Regions from separate parts of the Streptomyces sp. NPDC004732 genome, predicted to be linked through region 4. Evidence: riboswitches for the same ligand, from Rfam matches in the RefSeq annotation. Region 4 holds a riboswitch; each other region holds the start of a gene.

Evidence for each region. Region 4 has a riboswitch for cyclic di-AMP ahead of ABZV77_RS07350 (NlpC/P60 family protein). Riboswitches for the same ligand answer to the same signal wherever they lie in the genome.
Region 1: linked by a shared signal. The riboswitch ahead of ABZV77_RS09170 (C40 family peptidase) and the one ahead of ABZV77_RS07350 (NlpC/P60 family protein) in region 4 are both predicted to bind cyclic di-AMP.
Region 2: linked by a shared signal. The riboswitch ahead of ABZV77_RS40380 (M23 family metallopeptidase) and the one ahead of ABZV77_RS07350 (NlpC/P60 family protein) in region 4 are both predicted to bind cyclic di-AMP.
Region 3: linked by a shared signal. The riboswitch ahead of ABZV77_RS03780 (M23 family metallopeptidase) and the one ahead of ABZV77_RS07350 (NlpC/P60 family protein) in region 4 are both predicted to bind cyclic di-AMP.

The regions. Positions count from the first base shown of each region.
Region 1 covers NZ_JBEXJR010000003.1:4,486-9,302, forward strand. Annotated here, with positions in the region: gene ABZV77_RS09155 (GNAT family N-acetyltransferase) at 1-356, opposite strand, end outside; gene ABZV77_RS09160 (ATP-dependent Clp protease proteolytic subunit) at 486-1,121, shown strand; gene ABZV77_RS09165 (hypothetical protein) at 1,129-1,437, shown strand; cyclic di-AMP (ydaO/yuaA leader) riboswitch at 1,806-1,982, shown strand; gene ABZV77_RS09170 (C40 family peptidase) at 1,986-2,459, shown strand; gene ABZV77_RS09175 (ATP-binding protein) at 2,680-3,132, opposite strand; gene ABZV77_RS09180 (helix-turn-helix transcriptional regulator) at 3,405-4,268, shown strand; gene ABZV77_RS09185 (DUF397 domain-containing protein) at 4,278-4,502, shown strand; gene ABZV77_RS09190 (8-amino-7-oxononanoate synthase) at 4,535-4,817, opposite strand, start outside.
Region 2 covers NZ_JBEXJR010000023.1:8,222-13,038, reverse strand. Annotated here, with positions in the region: gene ABZV77_RS40395 (alginate lyase family protein) at 1-40, shown strand, start outside; tRNA gene ABZV77_RS40390 (tRNA-Met) at 87-160, shown strand; gene ABZV77_RS40385 (PP2C family protein-serine/threonine phosphatase) at 345-1,508, shown strand; cyclic di-AMP (ydaO/yuaA leader) riboswitch at 1,730-1,877, shown strand; gene ABZV77_RS40380 (M23 family metallopeptidase) at 1,889-2,962, shown strand; gene ABZV77_RS40375 (aldo/keto reductase) at 3,060-4,004, shown strand; gene ABZV77_RS40370 (PrsW family intramembrane metalloprotease) at 4,008-4,817, opposite strand, start outside.
Region 3 covers NZ_JBEXJR010000001.1:920,473-925,289, reverse strand. Annotated here, with positions in the region: gene ABZV77_RS03790 (pitrilysin family protein) at 1-278, shown strand, start outside; gene ABZV77_RS03785 (pitrilysin family protein) at 275-1,660, shown strand; cyclic di-AMP (ydaO/yuaA leader) riboswitch at 1,880-2,042, shown strand; gene ABZV77_RS03780 (M23 family metallopeptidase) at 2,055-2,858, shown strand; gene ABZV77_RS03775 (GntR family transcriptional regulator) at 3,104-3,790, shown strand; gene ABZV77_RS03770 (HPr family phosphocarrier protein) at 3,985-4,266, opposite strand; gene ABZV77_RS03765 (GNAT family N-acetyltransferase) at 4,423-4,817, shown strand, end outside.
Region 4 covers NZ_JBEXJR010000002.1:605,387-610,203, forward strand. Annotated here, with positions in the region: gene ABZV77_RS07345 (ATP-dependent DNA helicase) at 1-843, opposite strand, end outside; cyclic di-AMP (ydaO/yuaA leader) riboswitch at 1,099-1,255, shown strand; gene ABZV77_RS07350 (NlpC/P60 family protein) at 1,262-2,470, shown strand; gene ABZV77_RS07355 (hypothetical protein) at 2,578-2,931, opposite strand; gene ABZV77_RS07360 (NlpC/P60 family protein) at 3,278-4,327, shown strand; gene ABZV77_RS07365 (hypothetical protein) at 4,451-4,817, shown strand, end outside.

The sequences.
Region 1 (4,817 bases), on a different contig from region 4:
GACGGAAAGTCCGCGGCGAGCCGTTCGGGGAAGGTGAAGCAGGGGCCGCCCCGGAGCGAGGCCCGGTCACCGGCGGCCGTACAGGCGGCGGAGATCCGCACCAGGACATCCGGCGGCTCACCCGGCGCGTACGCCTGCCCCATGTCACCAAGATCACCGAATCCGTCGGCAGCACGCAGGACGTCAGGGCCCTCCGCGCCCAGCGCCAGCACACGCGCACCCGGCGACCAGGCCACCACCGCCCGCACCGACGGGTCGGCCACCCTCAGCGCCCCGTCGCCCTCGCCCGGCCCGAGGCCGTGGACGACGTCCACTTCGAGGGCCAGTAACTCTCGCTCGCCGCTGCTCCGTTCCATGCCTCGGAGAGGGTACGCGGCGCCCCGGACGAGAACACATCCCGGCTCCACTCTCCTGACGGAACGTACGTCCTGTACATTTTTTACAGAGACCGGGCCGCACAGCGACCGGAGGAAGAGAGGCGTGCCATGAATCGTCCGTCTGCCCGTTACGTCCTGCCCGAGTTCACCGAACGCACCACGTCGGGGACGCGGACCATGGATCCGTACTCCAAGCTCCTCGAAGAGCGGATCGTCTTCCTCGGCACCCCCATCGACGCCACCTCGGCGAACGACGTGATGGCGCAGTTCATGCACCTCGAATACCAGGCGCCGGACCGCGACATCTCGCTGTACATCAACTCCCCCGGCGGCTCGTTCAGCGCGATGACCGCGATCTACGACACGATGCAGTTCGTCAGCTGTGACGTGGAGACGACCTGCCTGGGCCAGGCCGCCTCGACGGCCGCCGTCCTGCTCGCCGCAGGCACGCCGGGCAAGCGGTTCGCGCTGCCCGGCGCGCGCGTCCTGATCCACCAGCCCGCCATCGGCGAACCGGTCCGGGGCCAGGCCTCGGACCTCGCGATCCAGGCCGACGAACTGCTGCGCACACGGCGCCTCCTGGAAGAACTGCTCGCACGCCACACCGGGCAGAGCCAGGAGCGGATCACCGCGGACATCGAGCGGGACAAGATCCTCGACGCCCCGGCCGCCCTGGCGTACGGACTCGTGGACCGGATCATTCCGAGCCGCAAGACCTCGCTCGCCGCCCGGGACCCGAGGTGACCCGCCGATGCTGCCGCCCGAACTGCCGCCGCTGCCCGCGCTGACCCGCGCCGAGGCGGAGCTGATCGACCGCTATCTCGAAGTCGTCGACCTGCTCGGCCGGATCAATCCGGCCCGCGCCGAGCACACCTACGGCGGACTCCGCGCCGCCCAGGCCCTCGTCGGCCGGGCGAGTGCCCTGCGGGACGCGCTCGCCCTCATGCACCAGCGCGGCGAGAGCGAAGTGCACGCGCGGACCCTCGCCCAGGCGCTGCGCGTCCTCGACGGCGAGCGGCGGGCCGGGCGGATCACCGTGCCGCCCCCGCAGAGCGGCTGAGCCCCCGCCGACCCGCCCCGCCCCGCCCCGTCCCGGACACCGTGACGTCCGGGGCCACTTCGAAACGGACCAGTCGGGCTACCTCGGACGGCGTAGGAAGACGTCGTCGTCCGCACCGACGAAAGTTGCGTCGAGCGAGTAGAGCACCGGCGGAATTATGCATTCCGGTGCTGGTCGAACCGTCGTCGGACCACGTGCCAACGCGACGATTTCGGCAGTGTCCACCTGAACAGGTCAGTCGTGAGGAGCCTCACAAAACGCCGTTTCGGCTCGGTTTTTTGGCCCATGTCGGGTCAAGATCCCTTCCGACGACAAGCCCCCGCCACAGCGGCGGGGCGGTCCGGGCGGACGCCGAGTCCTGCCGCCACCCGGATGACCGGTCGACATCTGTGCAACGGCAGGAGTGGAGGACCCAGGTACGACGGGCCCGTCCGGACAGTCCGGACGACGCCCTTGGGGTGAAGCCGCAGAGCACGACGCGGCCGGGCATCTTCGCCTGCCCGAACCCGACAGGTCATCTTTCACAGGCGGCTGACGAAGGGTTGCGCATGACTGCGCTGAATCATGTTCCGTCGCTGCTCAGCAGGACCGGTGCCGCATCGGTCCTCACGCTCGCCGTCGTAGGCGGCACCGTCCTGGCCCCCGGGCTCGCGTCGGAGGCCCAGGCAGCCACTCACGGGACGAAGGCGCTCAAGATCGCGGCGTCCAAGAAGGGCTCCCCGTACGGCTACGGGTCGGCAGGGCCCAACCGGTTCGACTGCTCGGGGCTGACGCTCTACTCGTTCAAGAAGACGGGCAAGAAGCTGCCGCGCACCGCCGCCGCGCAGTACAACAAGACCAAGCACGTCTCCAGGTCCCAGCGGACCCGCGGCGACCTGGTGTTCTTCCACTCCGGCCGGAACGTGTACCACGTCGGGATCTACGCGGGTAACAACCGCATCTGGCACGCCCCCAAGAGGGGGACCGTGGTCCGCCTGGAGAAGATCTGGACCAAGAGCGTCTGGTACGGCAGGGTCCGCTGACCCACCGCGCCCGGTCCGGCGCGCTCCCCGCTCCGTCAGCTGCCGGTGCTTGGAGCGCGCCCTCGGGGACACCCGTGCGGGATGTCCGACGACTTCAGCCCGCGGTCTCCCTCGCTCGACGCGGTGCAGCGCGGCACCTATGCCACGACGCTGCCCCTAGCGCGGAGAGCGGCACCGCTGACGGTGTCGATTCCGATGGCCCGGCCGGGGCACACCCCGGTCAGTGCGTGGCGTCGCGGTCCTTGCGCCGGACCGGTGCGCGCCACGGCAGCGCGATCCACACGGTCTTGCCCCCCTCGTCGGTGGGACTGACCGAGAGCCTGCCGCCGCACTCGGCGGTCAGCCAGCGGATGATCACCATACCCCGGCCGTTGTCCTGCTGGACGGCCGCGGGGAGGCGCTTGGGGTAGCGCGGGTGGCTGTCGGTGACTCCGATCCTCAGGTGCTCGTCTCGTTCGAGTTCGACGTCGACCGTGAAGGTGGGCGACTGGCCCAAGGTGTGCTGCACGGCGTTGGTCGCGAGCTCGGAGACGATCAGTCTGATCGTGTCGGCCACCTCGGCGTCACCGGGCAGGCCCCATTCCACGAGCACGCGCGAGACGTATTTCCGGGCGGCGGGGACCGAGGCAGGATCGCTCGGCAGGGTGACGGAGGCTTCCTGGTGGTCTGCCATGGCGGCGCTGTCCCTTTCCCACCGGGACTGGTCTCCGACCCGCGGCGGATGACTCGAGGACAGTCCCGGACTGGTGCTTCGCGCCAGCCTGCCACTCCTTGGCCGGTCACGGGTGGCGATCCACCGAGATGTGCATATATCTGTCGCTCGAAGCGGTGAACTCTGCTACGGCAGACCGTATTTGGGCGTGGGACCGGTACTTCCTCTAATCTCGCCTACTGCCCCGCCCCGCCGCCGGGATATCCGACGGCTCCGTCCGGAAGGAGACGGGCATGCAGTACGGCCCCGCGGTGCGCCGTCGTCAGCTCGGTGCCGAACTGCGCGCGCTGCGCTTGAACGCCGGACTCACCAGCAGTGAGGCCGCCGCCAGGGCGGGCTGGCACCAGTCCAAGGTGAGCCGGATCGAGACAGGACGCAGCGGTGTGAAGGCCGCCGACGTGCGGCTGCTCCTGGACGTCTACCAGGTCGAGGACCCGCAGCTCAGCGAGCTCCTCATAGCCTTCACGGGCGCCGACGACCCGGGGGCGGGCCGCCACCACTGGTGGAAGGCGTACCGCGATCTGCTGCCTGCCACCTACCGCGACTTCATCAGCCTGGAGTCACAGGCACGCTGGGTGCGCACGCTCGAAACCACCGTGGTGCCGGGCCTGTTGCAGACGCCCGACTACGCGCGGGCGGTGACCCGGGCCGCGCTCGGCGGGCTGCCGGAGAAGCAGGTCGACGCGCTGGTGGAGGTCCGGCTCGCCCGTCAGGACGTGCTGCGCGCGGATCCGCCGCTGCGCCTGAGCGTGGTCATGGACGAGGCGGTGCTGCGGCGGCCGGTGGGCGGGGAGGAGGTGCTCGCCGAGCAGCTGATCCGGTTGCGACAGGCGACCCTCCTGCCTCATGTCCAGCTGCAGGTACTGCCGTTCGCCGCCGGTGAGCATGTAGGTCTGATCGGTTCTTTCGTTATTTTTTCGTTTCCGGACATTGCTGATCTGGATGTGGTTGTTCTCGACCATTTGACGAGTAGCCTCTACCTCGAACGGAAAGAAGACCTCCAGGCGTACTCGGAGGCCTTCACTTCCCTTCAGGTACAAGCGCTCTCACCCGAGGACTCAACGGAATTCATCGCCGGGCTATGTGACGGCGCGTAAGGAGGCACCATGACCGCAATGCCTCGGTACGTACCTTCCAGCACGAGACTTCAAGGTGCGCGGTGGCAGCGCAGCAGCTACAGCAACGGAATGAACAACTGTGTCGAGACCGCCACACTCGACTCGGGTCCGCTGACCGGCCTGTGCGCCGTGCGTGACTCGAAGAACACCGCAGGGCCCGCCCTGCTCATCTCCCCCGGCCCCTGGGAGTCGTTCCTCAACAGCATCCGGTAAGCGGTTTCCGGCCCTTTTAGGGGCCCGGCACGCTACCGGTGTGCACTGCGGCTGATCACCCGTACGGCACCGGCGATCTGTGCGTCGGTCAGATCCGCGCGGGCGGTCAGCCGCAGCCTTGAGATGCCGTCCGGCACCGACGGCGGCCTGAAGCAGCCCACGGCCAGGCCCGCGGCCCGGCAGTCGGCCGCCCACCGCACGGCCCGCTCCGGCGACGGCGCGCGCACGGAGACCACGGCCGCGTCAGGACGCACCGCCGCAAGCCCTTCTGCCGTGAGCTGCCGGTGCAGCTCGGCCGCGACCTCGCGGGCCCGC
Region 2 (4,817 bases), on a different contig from region 4:
CGTGGCCTGGGAGACCCTCACGCACGCGGGCAACGCCTAAGTGGTTCGACGCACCCCTTCGGATGGCGTAGAGTTGTGTTCACCGACGCGGGGTGGAGCAGCTCGGTAGCTCGCTGGGCTCATAACCCAGAGGTCGCAGGTTCAAATCCTGTCCCCGCTACTGAAGGCCGATGGCCCGGAACCATGAATCATGGTTCCGGGCCATCGGTGTTTTCCGCCCGGATCCTCCCGCGCGGACCGCTCGCCGCTCACCCGGTCGGCCCACACCAGGTCGCACCCGCCCGCCGCTGCGGGAACCCTGAATGCAGCGCGGTGATGGGTGCGGACTCGGCGGGAGACAAGCGGTGGGGCAGCGAGGAGGACCCGATGAGAGCGGGGCCAGTGGGGCCACCGGGCCCGAGCGGGCCTTCGTCCGCGCCCTGCCGCTCCTGCTCCTCGTCGTCGGCGTCGTGTACGACTCGGCGACCCCGTCGGAGTTCACCGCGGCCCCCCTCTTCACGGCCGCCCCGCTGATCGCCGCCCCCTTCTACTCGCGGCTCAACACCGTCCTGACCGGCGCGGCAGCCACCTGTGCCGTCCTCCTCCTGCACTACGGCAGCACCGTCAACAGCCATGTCGAGGCCGTCACCGAGGTGGTCACCGTGGTGACCGTCGCCGCCCTCGCGATCGTCATCAACCGCGTCGTGCGCCGCAGCAACGACCGGCTGGCCATCGCCCGCTCCATCTCGGAGGCCACCCAGCGCGCCGTGCTGCCCACGCCGGACCCGCGCATCGGGGGGCTCGACATCGCGGCGCGGTACGAGGCCGCGCAGGCCGACGCGTTCATCGGGGGCGATCTGTACGCGGTGCAGGACACCCCGCACGGCGTACGGCTCATCGTCGGCGACGTACGGGGCAAGGGCATGGGCGCGGTCGCGGCCGTCGCCGTCGTCATCGGAGCCTTCCGGGAGGCCGCCGAGCAGGAGGCCACCCTGGAGGCGGTCGCGCAGCGCCTGGAGCGGGCGCTCGCGCGCGAGGGCACCCGGCGCGAGGGGCTCGACGCGTTCGAGGGGTTCACCACCGCCGTCCTCGCCGAGATCCGGCACGGCGAGGGCTCCGTGCGGCTCATCAACCGCGGGCACCCGCCGCCGCTGCTGCTGCGCGGCGACGGGCGGCTCTGCGTCCTGTCGGCGACCGAACCCGCGCTGCCGCTCGGCATGGGCGATCTGGGGGCCTGGCCGGACCGTGCGGACGAGGCGGAGCTGCCGCCCGGCGCGCTGCTGCTCTTCTACACGGACGGCCTCTCGGAGGCGCGTGACGTGACGGGGGAGTTCTACGATCCCGCGACCCGGCTCGGCGGGCGGATCTTCCCGGGCCGCGGCGGTCCGCACGCGCTCCTCGCCGCGCTCGCGGGGGAGGTGCGGCGGCACACCGGGGGCGGGATGACGGACGACATGGCGCTGCTCGCGGTGCGGCGTCCCGCCGCCGGGGATCCGGACGTCACGACCGACGTTACGGCCGGTAACTGAAGTACACCGCTCCGCATAACATCTGACGCACTGTCAAGGGAATGTGAAGCTCCGGTGTTTAAAGAGATGGGGTCAACTCGCCCCGTTCCACACCCTCGTGTCCCGGTACGTACGGCCGAAGAGCGTTAACGATCAACCGGAACGGCTTGGAATACCGACCCGCTGTCTATTAACGTTCGATAACGCAGCGCGGTCGTCCCAGCCGTCACTCGAGTCGGCTCCGCGCGCACGCGCCTAATCCCGAAAGGGAGCCGGGGAACCACCAACATGGGGTGAATCGGGCAGCTGTGCATCCGTGCCAGCTGTTCGTAGGAGACCTTCCTGCTCCGAACCCGTCAGCTAACCCGGTAGGCGAGAAGGAAGGAAAGGAGTGCGCCCCAGTGGCGTCCAACCGGCCTGCCCCCCAAGCCGTGTACGTACCGAATGACGACGACTTCGGCTCGTACGACGAGGGCTCCTTCGAAGAGTGGAACCCCACCGAGGAGTCCGTCCGTCCCGTCCGCGGCAGGCACCGTGTGCACAAGAAGAGCGGCGGCGGGCTCGCCCGCAGCTCCACCGTGCTCGGCGTGGGCGTCATCGCCGCCGTCGGCGCGGGCGGCATCGCCACCGCGCAGGACGGCAAGCCGCCGGTCTCCATATCGATGCCCGACCTCGGCGTCGTCACGGACTCGCTGCCCGAGGCCAAGTCCCTGCCGGGCGTGGGTTCCCTGATATCCGGCGACGACACGTCGGACACCACGACCACCGCGGCCGCCGCGGCCCCGCTCACCGCCGCCGGCGTCAGCGCCGCCGACGCCGAGCAGGGCAACACCCATGCGGGCGAGGCCCTGCGCGCCCGCATCATGCAGCAGGCCGAGAACCAGCAGGACCAGGCGGACACCGCCGTGCGGGCCGCTGCCGAGGACGCCGCCGCCAAGAAGGCGGGCGAAGAGGCGGACGCGCAGCGCAAGGCCGCCGAGAAGGAGGCGGACGCCAAGGCGGCCGCCAAGAAGAAGAAGGAGGAGGAGGCAAGGAAGGCCAAGGCCGAGGCCGCGCGCCTGGCCAAGCTCGCCAAGAGCTACGTCATCCCCACCTCCTCGTACACCCTCACCTCGCACTTCGGTGACGCCGGATCCATGTGGTCCTCCGGCCACCACACCGGCCTGGACTTCGCGGCGCCCACGGGCACCCCGCTCAAGGCCGTGCACACCGGCACCGTCAAGGAGGCCGGCTGGGCGGGTGCGTACGGCTACCGCACCGTGCTCGAACTCGAGGACGGCACGGAGATCTGGTACTGCCACCAGTCCTCGCTCAACGTCAGCGCCGGGCAGAAGGTCTCCACGGGCGACGTCATCGGCCGCGTCGGCGCGACCGGCAACGTCACGGGCCCGCACCTCCACATGGAGGTCCACACGGCCGACGGCACCGGGATCGACCCGCTCGGCTGGCTGCAGGGCAAGGGCCTCAACCCCTGATTTCTCAACCCCTGATTCCTCAACCCCTGATTCCTCAGCCCTGATTCCGGTGTGCCCTGCACGGAATTCCGTCCGGGGCGGGGGCGTTGAGGAGCGTATGACTCCTCTTCGCCCACTCGGCTCATCCGACCTCGAAGTCTTCCCGCTCTCCCTGGGCGGCAACGTCTTCGGCTGGACCGCGGACCGGGCGGCGTCCTTCGCCGTCCTCGACGCCTACACCGCGGCGGGCGGCAACTTCATCGACACCGCCGACGCGTACACGGCCTGGATCGACGGCAACAAGGGCGGCGAGTCCGAGACCCTCATCGGCGAGTGGCTGGCCGAGCGCGGCAACCGCTCGGACGTCGTCGTGGCCACCAAGGTCGGCGCGCACCCCGCATACAAGGGCCTGTCCGCCGACACCATCAAGAGGGCCGCCGACGCGTCCCTGCAACGCCTCGGCACCGACTACATCGACCTCTACTACACGCACTTCGACGACACGTCGGTGCCCGTGGAGGAGATCATCGGCGCGCTCGACGAGCTGGTGCAGGCGGGCAAGGTGCGCGCCATCGCCGCCTCCAACATCTCCCCCGAGCGGCTCCAGGAGTCCCTCGACCTCTCCGACCGCGAGGGCCTCGCGCGCTACGTCGCGCTGCAGCCGCACTACAACCTCGTCTCCCGCGACACCTACGAGGGCCCCCTCCAGGAGGTCGCCTCGCGCTCCGGCCTCGCGGCCGTCCCCTACTTCGGGCTCGCCGCCGGTTTCCTCACCGGCAAGTACCGCGCGGGCGCACACGTCGAGAGCGCGCGGTACTCGCGCGTCGAGGCGTACGTGGGGACCGAGCGGGGCGACCGCGTCCTCACCGCTCTCGACGAGATCGCGCAGGCCCACGGCGCACAGGTGCCGACCGTGGCACTGGCCTGGCTCGCGGCCCAGCCCACCGTGGCCGCGCCGATCGCTTCCGCGCGCACGGTGGAGCAGCTGCCCGCGCTGCTCGCGGTGGCCGACCTGGAGCTGACGGACGCCGACCTCTCGGCGCTGAACACGGCCTCTGCCTAGGCCCTAGGGGCGGTAGGGGTTGTGGTACGCCGTCGGGTAGCCGTAGGCCGGGTAGGCCTGCGGCTGCCCGTAGGGGAGGGGCGGCGCCGGATGGCCGTACCCCCCATAGCTCCCATACCCCCCATAGCCGCCATACGCTCCGTACGGCATCGGGAGCGCGACCGGCACCGGCGCTGTCGCCTGCGCCGCGTACGCGAGGGCGGGGCGGGCCGGTTCGCGGCGCTCCCAGAGCTTTTCGAGGAGCTCCCGTTCGCGTACGACGAAGTCGGCCCCGGCCCGGCCGCGGCGGCCCCGGTGGCGCAGGAACGCGAGCGACGTCGCGTACGTCTGGTACTCCGCGACCGTGCGGGCCGCGGGCTTGCCCCAGGTGTACGAGGCGTAGTCGCGGGCCAGTGAGCGGGCGCGCATCGAGCCGAGCGCGAACGGCTCGGCCGGGGTGAGCCAGCCCGCCGCCGCATACACGGGCAGCTCTTCGCGGATCGTGCGCAGCTCGCGCTGCCGGGTCCAGATGGCCAGCCAGGTCAGCAGGCCGAACGCCGGGAGCATGAAGAGGGCGTACACGGTGAAGAAGCCGAACTGACCGAAGACCGCGGAGCCGTTCCACAGCGCGTGCATGCCCATCGCGAGCAGCAGCCCGCCGAGCGGGAGCAGCACACGGCGCAGGAGCTGCCGCTCGGCGGAGAGCGCGGCGATGCCGAAGCCGATGCCGGTCAGGACCGTGAACAGCGGATGCGCGAAGGGCGACATGACGACGCGTACGAAGAAGGTCGCGGCCGTCACGGAGGCGAGGCCGCTCTCGCGGCTGAGCTGGTC
Region 3 (4,817 bases), on a different contig from region 4:
AGGCGCAGCTGGAGCGCGAGTGGCTCGACCGGCTCGGCACGGTCGCGGGCCGCGCCGACGAACTGTGCAGGTTCGCGGTCCTGTTCGGCGACCCGCAGCTCGCCCTCACGGCCGTCCAGCGCGTCCTCGACATCACCGCGGAAGAGGTCCAGGAGGTCGCCGGGGCCCGGCTGCGCCCGGACAACCGCGCGGTGCTCGTGTACGAGCCCGTTGATGGGGCCGAGGAGGCCGCAGACGCCGCCGAGGGCGCCGAGGAAGAAGAGGAGGCGGCGAAGTGACCGAGGCCGCGACGATGCAGTTCCACCCCCAGCCCCAGGCCGGTACGGCCAAGCCCTGGGCCTTCCCGGCCCCCGAGCGCGGCACGCTGCCCAACGGCCTCACGGTCCTGCGCTGCAACCGCCCCGGCCAGCAGGTCGTCGCCGTCGAGATCCACCTCGAAGCGCCCCTGGACGCCGAGCCGGAGGGCCTGGACGGCGTCGCCACCATCATGGCGCGGGCCTTCAACGAGGGCACCGACAAGCACTCCGCGGAGGAGTTCGCCGCCGAGCTCGACCGCTGCGGCGCGACCCTCGACGCGCACGCCGACCACCCGGGCGTGCGGGTCTCGCTCGAGGTCCCGGTCTCCCGGCTCCCGAAGGCGCTCGGTCTGCTCGCCGACGCCCTGCGGGCCCCCGCCTTCGCGGACAGCGAGATCGAACGGCTCGTACGCAACCGCCTGGACGAGATCCCGCACGAGGCCGCCAACCCGGCGCGCCGCGCCGCCAAGGAGCTCTCCAGGCAGCTCTTCCCGCCGACCGCGCGCATGTCGCGCCCGCGTCAGGGCACCGAGGAGACGGTCACCGCCATCGACTCGGCGGCGGTGCGTGCCTTCTACGAGAAGTTCGTCCGCCCCGCCACGGCCACCCTGGTCGTGGTCGGCGACCTGGTGGGCACCGACCTGGACGCCGTCCTCGCGGACACCGTCGGCGCCTGGACCGGCTCCGCGGGCGAGTCGCGCCCCGTGCCGCCGGTGATCGCCGACGACCGCGGCCGCGTCGTCATCGTGGACCGCCCCGGAGCGGTCCAGACGCAGCTGCTGATCGGCCGCGTCGGCGCCGACCGGCACGACCGTGTGTGGCCCGCCCAGGTGCTCGGCACGTACTGCCTGGGTGGCACCCTCACCTCCCGCCTGGACCGTGTCCTGCGCGAGGAGAAGGGATACACCTACGGCGTACGGGCGTTCGGCCAGGTGCTGCGCTCCGCCCCGGACGGGACGGGCGCCGCCATGCTCGCCATCAGCGGCTCCGTGGACACCCCGAACACGGGCCCGGCGCTGGACGACCTCTGGAAGGTGCTGCGCACCCTCGCCGCCGAGGGGCTCACCGACGCCGAGCGCGACGTGGCCGTGCAGAACCTGGTGGGCGTGGCCCCGCTCAAGTACGAGATGGCCGCCTCCGTGGCGGCGACGCTCGCCGACCAGGTCGAGCAGAACCTGCCGGACGACTTCCAGGCGCAGCTGTACCGGCAGCTGGCCGCCACCGGCACCGTGGAAGCCACTGCGGCCGTCGTGAACGCCTTCCCGGAGGACCGCCTGGTGACGGTCCTCGTCGGGGACGCCGCGCAGATCGAGGAGCCCGTCAGGGCGCTCGGGATCGGCGAAGTGAGCGTGGTCACCGGCTGAGTGACGGTCGGCGTCGGCACTGAGCCACAGTCAGGACCTAGCGGGACCCCGGTGACCCTTTCGGCCACCGGGGTCCTCATATGTCCGGATTGGTATGGAGGTTGCCTGTCTGCCGTGTGGCGTGCGCTACAAAAGTCGCGTTCTGTTTGTCGATTGAAAGATGCCCCGTTTAGCGTCGACCCGGCTGTTCGTCGCGCAGTACGCCGCATCCGCGGCACCGGACAGTCATCGCCGAGTCCCCGTACGGCGCGAGCCAGGGGAGCCGGGGACCCACATGTCCCCTGGGGTGAATCGGGCACCTTGCCGCGAGGTGAGGGACCCGTAGGAGACCTTCCTGCTCCGAACCCGTCAGCTAACCCGGTAGGCGAGAGGGAAGGAAAGGAACACCCGCCACATGGCGTTCACCCGTGCCACCGGGAAGCACCGTCGTCCGAGTCGCATCACGCGGACCACCGCGAACGTCGCAGGTGTCGCGGCGCTCACCACCACCGGTGTCATCGGAGGCCTTGCCGCCCCCGCGCTCGCCGCCGCCGACGAAGCGGCCGTGGAGCACACCGGACTCACCCAGGCGATATCCGTCGGCGACTCGCTCGCCGAGAGCGTCGACGCGCAGGCCGCCGCGCAGCGCCAGGCCGCCGACGACGCCGCTGCCGCCAAGAAGGCCGAAGAGGCCGCCAAGAAGAAGGCCGCCGAGGAGAAGCGCAAGGCCGAGGCCGAGGCCAAGGCGAAGGCCAAGAAGGAGCGCGAGGCCAAGGAGCGCGCCGCCCGCGAGGCCGAGCGCAAGCGCCTGAACACCTACGTCTCCCCGGTCTCCGGCTCGTACGTCTCCACGGGCTACCAGACCGGCGGCGCCATGTGGTCCTCCGGCAGCCACACGGGTGTCGACTTCCACGCCGCGTCCGGCACCGCGGTCCACGCGGTCGGCTCCGGCACCGTCGTAGAGGCGGGCTGGGGCGGTGCCTACGGCAACAACGTGGTCATCAAGATGAACGACGGCACGTACACCCAGTACGGCCACATGTCGTCCCTCGGCGTCACCGTCGGCCAGACGGTCACCCCGGGCCAGCAGATCGGTCTCTCCGGGTCCACCGGCAACTCCAGTGGCCCGCACCTCCACTTCGAGGCCCGCTCCGGCGAGGAGTACGGCTCCGACATCGACCCGGTCTCGTACCTGCGCTCGCACGGCGTCAAGGTCTGATCCGAAGCGGACGACCGACGCGGTCGACCCGCGCGGATGCCCCCGCAGCACTTCACCGAAAGCCCCGGCTCCTTCCGAGCCGGGGCTTTCGGCGTTCCCCGGCCATCGTTGCCCGCCGCCCGTTCTTGGCCAAAAGATATCCATGGATTTCTGTCCGCCGTCGGAAATTCCGGCGCTCTGCAATAGAGTCACGGAACGAGCGTCGGTCGACCGCGTGTCGCGGGGATTAAGGCGGAGGTCCGGTCATGCGCGTTCCCGCGCACTCGGTATGCACAGCCATTCGGGACGACATAGTCGCCGGTGTATATGAGAGGGGCGGCAGGCTCACCGAGGAACTCCTCGCGCGGCGCTACGGAGTCTCCCGCGTCCCCGTGCGCGAGGCCCTGCGCACGCTGGAGGCCGAGGGCTTCGTCGTCACCCGCAGGCACGCGGGCGCGTGCGTCGCCGAGCCGACGGAACAGGAGGCCGCGGACCTCCTGGAGGTCCGGACGCTGCTGGAGCCGCTCGCCGCGGCACGGGCCGCGCAGCGCCGCACGGACGCACACCTGAAGGTCCTGCGCGGACTCGTCAGGCTGGGCCAGCAGCGCTCCAGGAGCGGCCGAGGGGAGGATCTGCGTTCACTGGGCGGCTGGTTCCACGAGACGCTCACCCAGGCGTCCGGCAGCCCCGGCCTCACGGCGCTGCTCACGCCGCTCCGGCACAAGATCGCCTGGATGTACGTCGTCGAGACCCCGGCGGCACCGGACGAGTCCTGGTCCGAGCATGCGGCGATCGCCGACGCGGTCGCCCGCCGTGACGCGGAACGGGCGAGGGCGCTCACCGCGGCACACGTCGAACGGGCGCGCGCGGCCCACCGATTGCGGCCCGCGCGCCGGGGCGGCCGCGTGAGGGATTCGCAACATGCCGTAAACACGGTGAGTCTCCGGAATTAACGGAGGCGCCGTATACAAAGAGGTGTCGTAAGGGGAGTCGTCTTGCGATCAATTCGCGGCAATTCCGCCCGGCCCCACGGTGTGCACGAAAACGACGTACATGAAAACGATGTGCATGAAAAATCAAGCGCATACGTCAATGGGGTCACCCGGAATTCCGGGTGACCCCATTGACGTAATGCGAGGAACGTGTCCTAGACCGTCTCCGGAAGCTCCTCGAGCCCCTCGGCGACCAGCTTCGCCAGACGGTCGAGGGCGGTGTCGGCACCCTCGGCGTCGGAGGCGAGCACGATCTCTTCGCCGCCCTGGGCGCCCAGTCCGAGCACCGCGAGCATCGAAGCGGCGTTGACCGGGTTGCCGTCGGCCTTGGCGATCGTCACGGGGACGCCGGCGGCCGTGGCCGCGCGGACGAAGATGGAGGCGGGTCGGGCGTGAAGGCCCTCGGCCCAGCCGACGTTGACGCGGCGCTCAGCCATGTGTTGCTGCCCTTCCAGGTGTCTCACACTTGTCTAGACCAGTGTCTCATGCCGTCGCGGGTGCTCTGCCGGACAGAGGTCCCGGCCCCGGCCGCCGTTCGACCTGTCCTAGCCTGCCCCGGCCCGGGCGGCCGCGCGACCCGTACCCTGGGCCCCATGCAGCTCCCGTCGGATCAGCAGGATCGGCACGACTACCCGTCGCACTGGGAAGCCGATGTGGTGCTGCGCGACGGAGGCACCGCCCGCATCAGGCCCATCACGGCCGAGGACGCGGACCGTCTGGTCAGCTTCTACGAACAGGTCTCGGACGAGTCGAAGTACTACCGCTTCTTCGCGCCCTATCCGCGGCTGTCCGCCAAGGACGTGCACCGCTTCACCCACCACGACCTGGTGGACCGGGTGGGACTCGCGGCCACCGTGGGCGGCGAGTTCATCGCCACCGTGCGCTACGACCGCATCGACGAGCGCGGCATGGCCGCCAGTGCGCCCGCCGACGAGGCCGAGGTCGCCTTCCTCGTGCAGGACGCCCACCAGGGCAGGGGGGTCGCCTC
Region 4 (4,817 bases):
CATGACGTGCCGGAAGCGGCGCCTGTAGTGCTCGGCGACATCCGGGAAGGCGCGCAGCAGATGGACCGTCGTCATGATCAGGTCGTCGAAGTCCATCGCGTTCGCCTCGCGGAGGCGCGACTGGTACATCGCGTAGGCCTGGGCGAGGGTCTTCTCGAAGCCATCGGCGGCCTGACCTGCGAAGTCCTCCTCGTCGATCAGCTCGTTCTTCAGGTTCGAGATCTTGGCGCTGAAGGACTTCGGCGGGAACTTCTTCGGGTCGAGATCCAGGTCGCGGCAGACCAGGGCCATGAGGCGCTTGGAGTCGGCGGCGTCGTAGATCGAGAAGGAGGACGTGAAGCCCAGCTTCTTGTACTCACGGCGGAGGATGCGGACGCAGGCGCTGTGGAAGGTGGACACCCACATCGCGTTCGCCCGGGGGCCCACGAGCTGCTCGACGCGCTCCTTCATCTCGCCCGCGGCCTTGTTCGTGAAGGTGATCGCGAGGATCTGGCCGGGGTGGACACCGCGCTCGGCGAGCAGGTGCGCGATGCGGTGCGTCAGCACGCGGGTCTTGCCGGATCCGGCGCCGGCGACGATGAGCAGCGGGGAGCCTGCGTGCACGACCGCCGCGCGCTGGTTCTCGTTCAGCCCGTCCAGGAGCGTCGCCGGGTCGATCACCGGACGCGGGGCACCGTCGCGGTAATGCGAATCCCTGGTCATGGGCGCGTCGAACTTCCCGTCGAACAGGTCGTCCGGAATGGGTTCCGGAGCGCTGTCCTCGGGCGGCGGCGGGGGCGCTTCGTCCGCGGCCCGGGAAGGCTGCAGGTCCGCCAGGAAGCTGTCATCAAAGAGGCTGCTCATCGCCTCCCGAGTCTAGGCGGCCCCACTGACAACCCGCTGCGGGTTCCGGACACCCCCGCGATCCTGACTCCCCGCACATGGACGATCGCATTCCGCTATGGTGTCTCACCGCGGGCCGCGGCCCGTGTCTCGGGTCTCGTAAAGTCACGAAAATGTATCGGGCATATCGAACATCAACCTTCACACGGGCCACACGAGTTGGCTAGCGTGCCCGACGGGCCACTCGTCCCCCCACCGGCGAACCCCGCCGGGAACGGGCGGCCTCCGCCGAGTCCGACATGGTCGGAGCCGGGGACCCACCGAGACCTTGGGGTGAATCGGTCCCGTACGAAGTACGGGACTGTAGGGCAGCCTTCCGAACCAACCGCCCGAACCCGACAGCTAACCCGGTAGGCGGTCTACGGAAGGAGTCGCCTCCTTGGCGTCGCACCGCAAGCCGCGGAACCGGACGGCCGGCCTACGCACGGCCCCCGCCCTCGGCATCACGACGGCAGCCCTCACCTCCGTCGCCCTCCTGTCGCAGAGCGCGCAGGCCGCGCCCTCCGCGCCGACGAAGCCCAGCCTCGAAGAGGTACAGAAAAAGGTCGACGAGCTCTACCAGCAGGCGGGTGTGGCCACCCAGAAGTACAACTCGGCCAAGGAGCACACCGACAAGCAGCGCAAGAAGGTCGACCGGCTGCTCGACGACGTGGCCGAGCGCACCGACAAGCTGAACGACGCGCGCAAGGAGCTCGGCTCCTTCGCCGCGGCGCAGTACCGCACCGGCGCCGTCTCCGAGACGGCGACGATGATGCTCGCCAACGATCCGCAGGGCTACTTCGACCAGAACCACCTGGCGGACCGGCTGACCACGCGCCAGAAGAAGGCGGTCGACGCCTACCAGACGGAGCAGGCGTCGGCGACGAAGCAGCGTACGAAGGCCGCGAAGAGCCTCGAGACGCTGACCGACTCGCGGGACGACCTCAGGACGAGCAAGCAGACCGTCCAGAAGAAGCTGGGCGACGCGCGCGAGATGCTCTCGAAGCTGACCGCCGAGGAGAAGGCGCGGCTCGCGGAGATCGAGCGGAAGAAGAAGCAGGAGGCCAAGCGCAAGGCCGAGAAGCTGGCGCGCGAGCAGGCCGCCGAGGCGGAGCGCAAGCGCAAGGCGGAGGAGGCGGCCCAGCGGGAGAAGGAGCGGGACGGCGGCCAGGACTCCGGTTCCGGTTCCGACGCGGGTTCGGGCTCCGGTTCCGGCTCAGGTTCCGGTTCGGGCTCCGGGAGCTCGGACGGCGGCTACGCCACCAAGGCCGCGAAGGTCATCTCCTTCGCGGAGGCCCAGATCGGCAAGCCGTACGTATGGGGCGCCACCGGCCCCGACTCGTACGACTGCTCCGGGCTCACCCAGGACGCGTGGAAGGCCGCGGGGATCTCCCTGCCGCGCACCACGTGGGACCAGGTGAAGGTCGGCACGACGGTGAAGACCGCCGACGCCAAACCGGGTGACCTGGTGTTCTTCTACGACGACATCAGTCACGTGGGGATCTACATCGGCAACGGCAAGATGATCCACGCCCCGAAGCCGGGCGCGAACGTCCGCGTCGAGTCGATCTACTACATGCCGATCCACAGCGTGGTGCGCCCCGCCTGACCGGGAAGCGCCCCGCACCAAGGCCTTCCTCTACGGGGCACTCTCTTACGCGCGCGTGGCCCGCATCCTCCCCGGATGCGGGCCACGCGCGCGTAGAGGCGGAAAACTCAGGTCCACAGCACCGCGATGAAGATGTTCGCCGTGGTCAGCAGGCCGACCGCGCCGAACAGGCTCTTGTCGACCTTCTCCTCGTCCCGCTTCACGTAGACCAGCGCGAGAATCACGATCAGCAAGGCCAGCTTGATGCCGATCTTGACGTTGTTGACCGTGTTGTCGTCCGCCTGGTTGAGGCCCACCAGGACCACACCGGTGAGGAGCATGATCAATGCACCGTGCAGCATCCCGGGGCTGAATCGGGCGGTGCCCTGGCCCATCTGCTTCATCTGGGTGAGGAAACCACCCAGGAGCGAGGCGATGCCGATGATGTGCAGGCCGACGAAGAGATGGATGAGTAGGTCCATGAGGCCGGAGCCTAGCCGGGGCCCCCGGCCCGCCCGGCAGGCGCCCCCATATCACCACCCCACAGCCGAGTAGGTCGGAAACGAGCCATCGGTCACACCTATGTGCGAAGCCGCCACTGCCTCGCGATGCACACGGTCGCGGCGGGCCACCGTTGCGCCCACTTCTGTCAGTTGCGCACAATCCGTCACCAACCCGTGACGCCCAGGTTTAGCGTCCTCCACCAGGTGACCGACTCCCCACCGCCGTCCGGCCCAGGACGGCCGTCGGTCACCACCGCCGAGAAGCCCGGCGGCGGCCTGCTCCCCCTGTGCGGGCCGCCGCCGGACACGTAAGGAGCCCCACTTCGTGGCAGCGCACCGCAAGCCCAGCCAGCGCTCGCTCAGCGGCAGCACGGCCCGCACCGCCTTGACCCTCGCCCTCGCGGGAGCCGCATCGGCCACCGCCTTCGACGGCACGGGACACGCGGATCCCCGGCTCAGCCCCGCCGAGGTGAAGTCCAAGGTCGACTCGCTCTACCGCGAGGCCGAGACCGCCACCGAGAAGTACAACGGGGCGAAGGAGAAGGCAGAAAAGGCCGAAACCACCCTCGGCAAACTGCGCGACGAAGCGGCCCGCAAGACGGAGAAGCTCAACTCCGCCCGCAACAGCCTGGGTTCGTACGCCGCGGCGCAGTACCGCGCGGGCGGCATCGACCCCTCCGTGCAGCTCGCGCTCTCCTCCGACCCCGCGCAGTTCCTGGACCGCGCGGCGCGCGCCGACCGGGCGGGCAGCCGTCAGGCCCTGGCCGTCGGCGAAGTGCGGGAGCAGGCCCATGAGATCGACCGGCTGCGCGGCCGGGCCGACGACCGGCTGGCCGCCCTCCGCGCGCGCCAGGCGGAACTGCGCACGCAGAAGAAGACGATCACCGGAAAGCTCGGCGAGGCGAAGCGACTGCTGTCCCGCCTCAGCGCCACGCAGCGCGCCGAACTCACCGGCGCCGCGGGCGAGGACCGCGCCAACCGCTCCACGGCCCGCGACACCACCCCGGGCGCCGCCAAGGCCCCCAACGCCCGCGCCGCGTCCGCCGTCTCGTACGCCTACAAGGCCCTCGGCAGCCCCTACGTCTGGGGCGCCACCGGCCCCGACGCCTTCGACTGCTCGGGGCTCACCCAGGCCGCCTACCGCTCGGCGGGCGTCGGCCTGCCCCGCACCACCTACGCACAGATCGCCGCGGGCCGACGAGTCCCCCGCTCCGAACTGCGCCCCGGCGACCTGGTGTTCTTCTACTCGGGCATCAGCCACGTCGGCCTCTACGTCGGCAACGGCCAGATGATCCACGCCCCGAACCCGAGCGCCCCCGTGCGGCTCGCCCCCATCGACCAGATGCCGTTCGCAGGAGCCACACGAGTGTCCTGAACGCCCGAACCGCCACCGCCCGAACCGCCACCGCCCAGACCGCGGCGACCAGACCGCGACGACCAGGCCTCTGCAACCGGGCCGCGGCGATCAAGGAGCAGCCCCGCCAGTATTGTCACGGACATGCCTAGCCGTACGCTGCCTCCGCCCCCGCCACCCGTGTATCTGCGCACCTGGCCGGACCGGCAGACGCTGCTCACCGACCGCGGCATGGCCCTCCAAGAGCTGCACAGGCGGCACTTCGGGCTGATCCGGCTCCTGCTGCTGTGGCTGTGCGGACTCGGCGGCGTCATCGGCTGGTCCCTGCTGGTCCAGCCGATCCGGTACATCGACGACAAGGACCCCAGCGCCTTCCTCCTGGGCCCGGTCCTCATGGTCCTCGGCCTGGCGGTGCTAGCCCCCTCGATCATCGGCGTCACCCTCGGCATCCGCCACGACCGGCGCCTGCGGCAACTGAAGGAAGCCTGGCTCGCCTTGGACAGCCACCCGA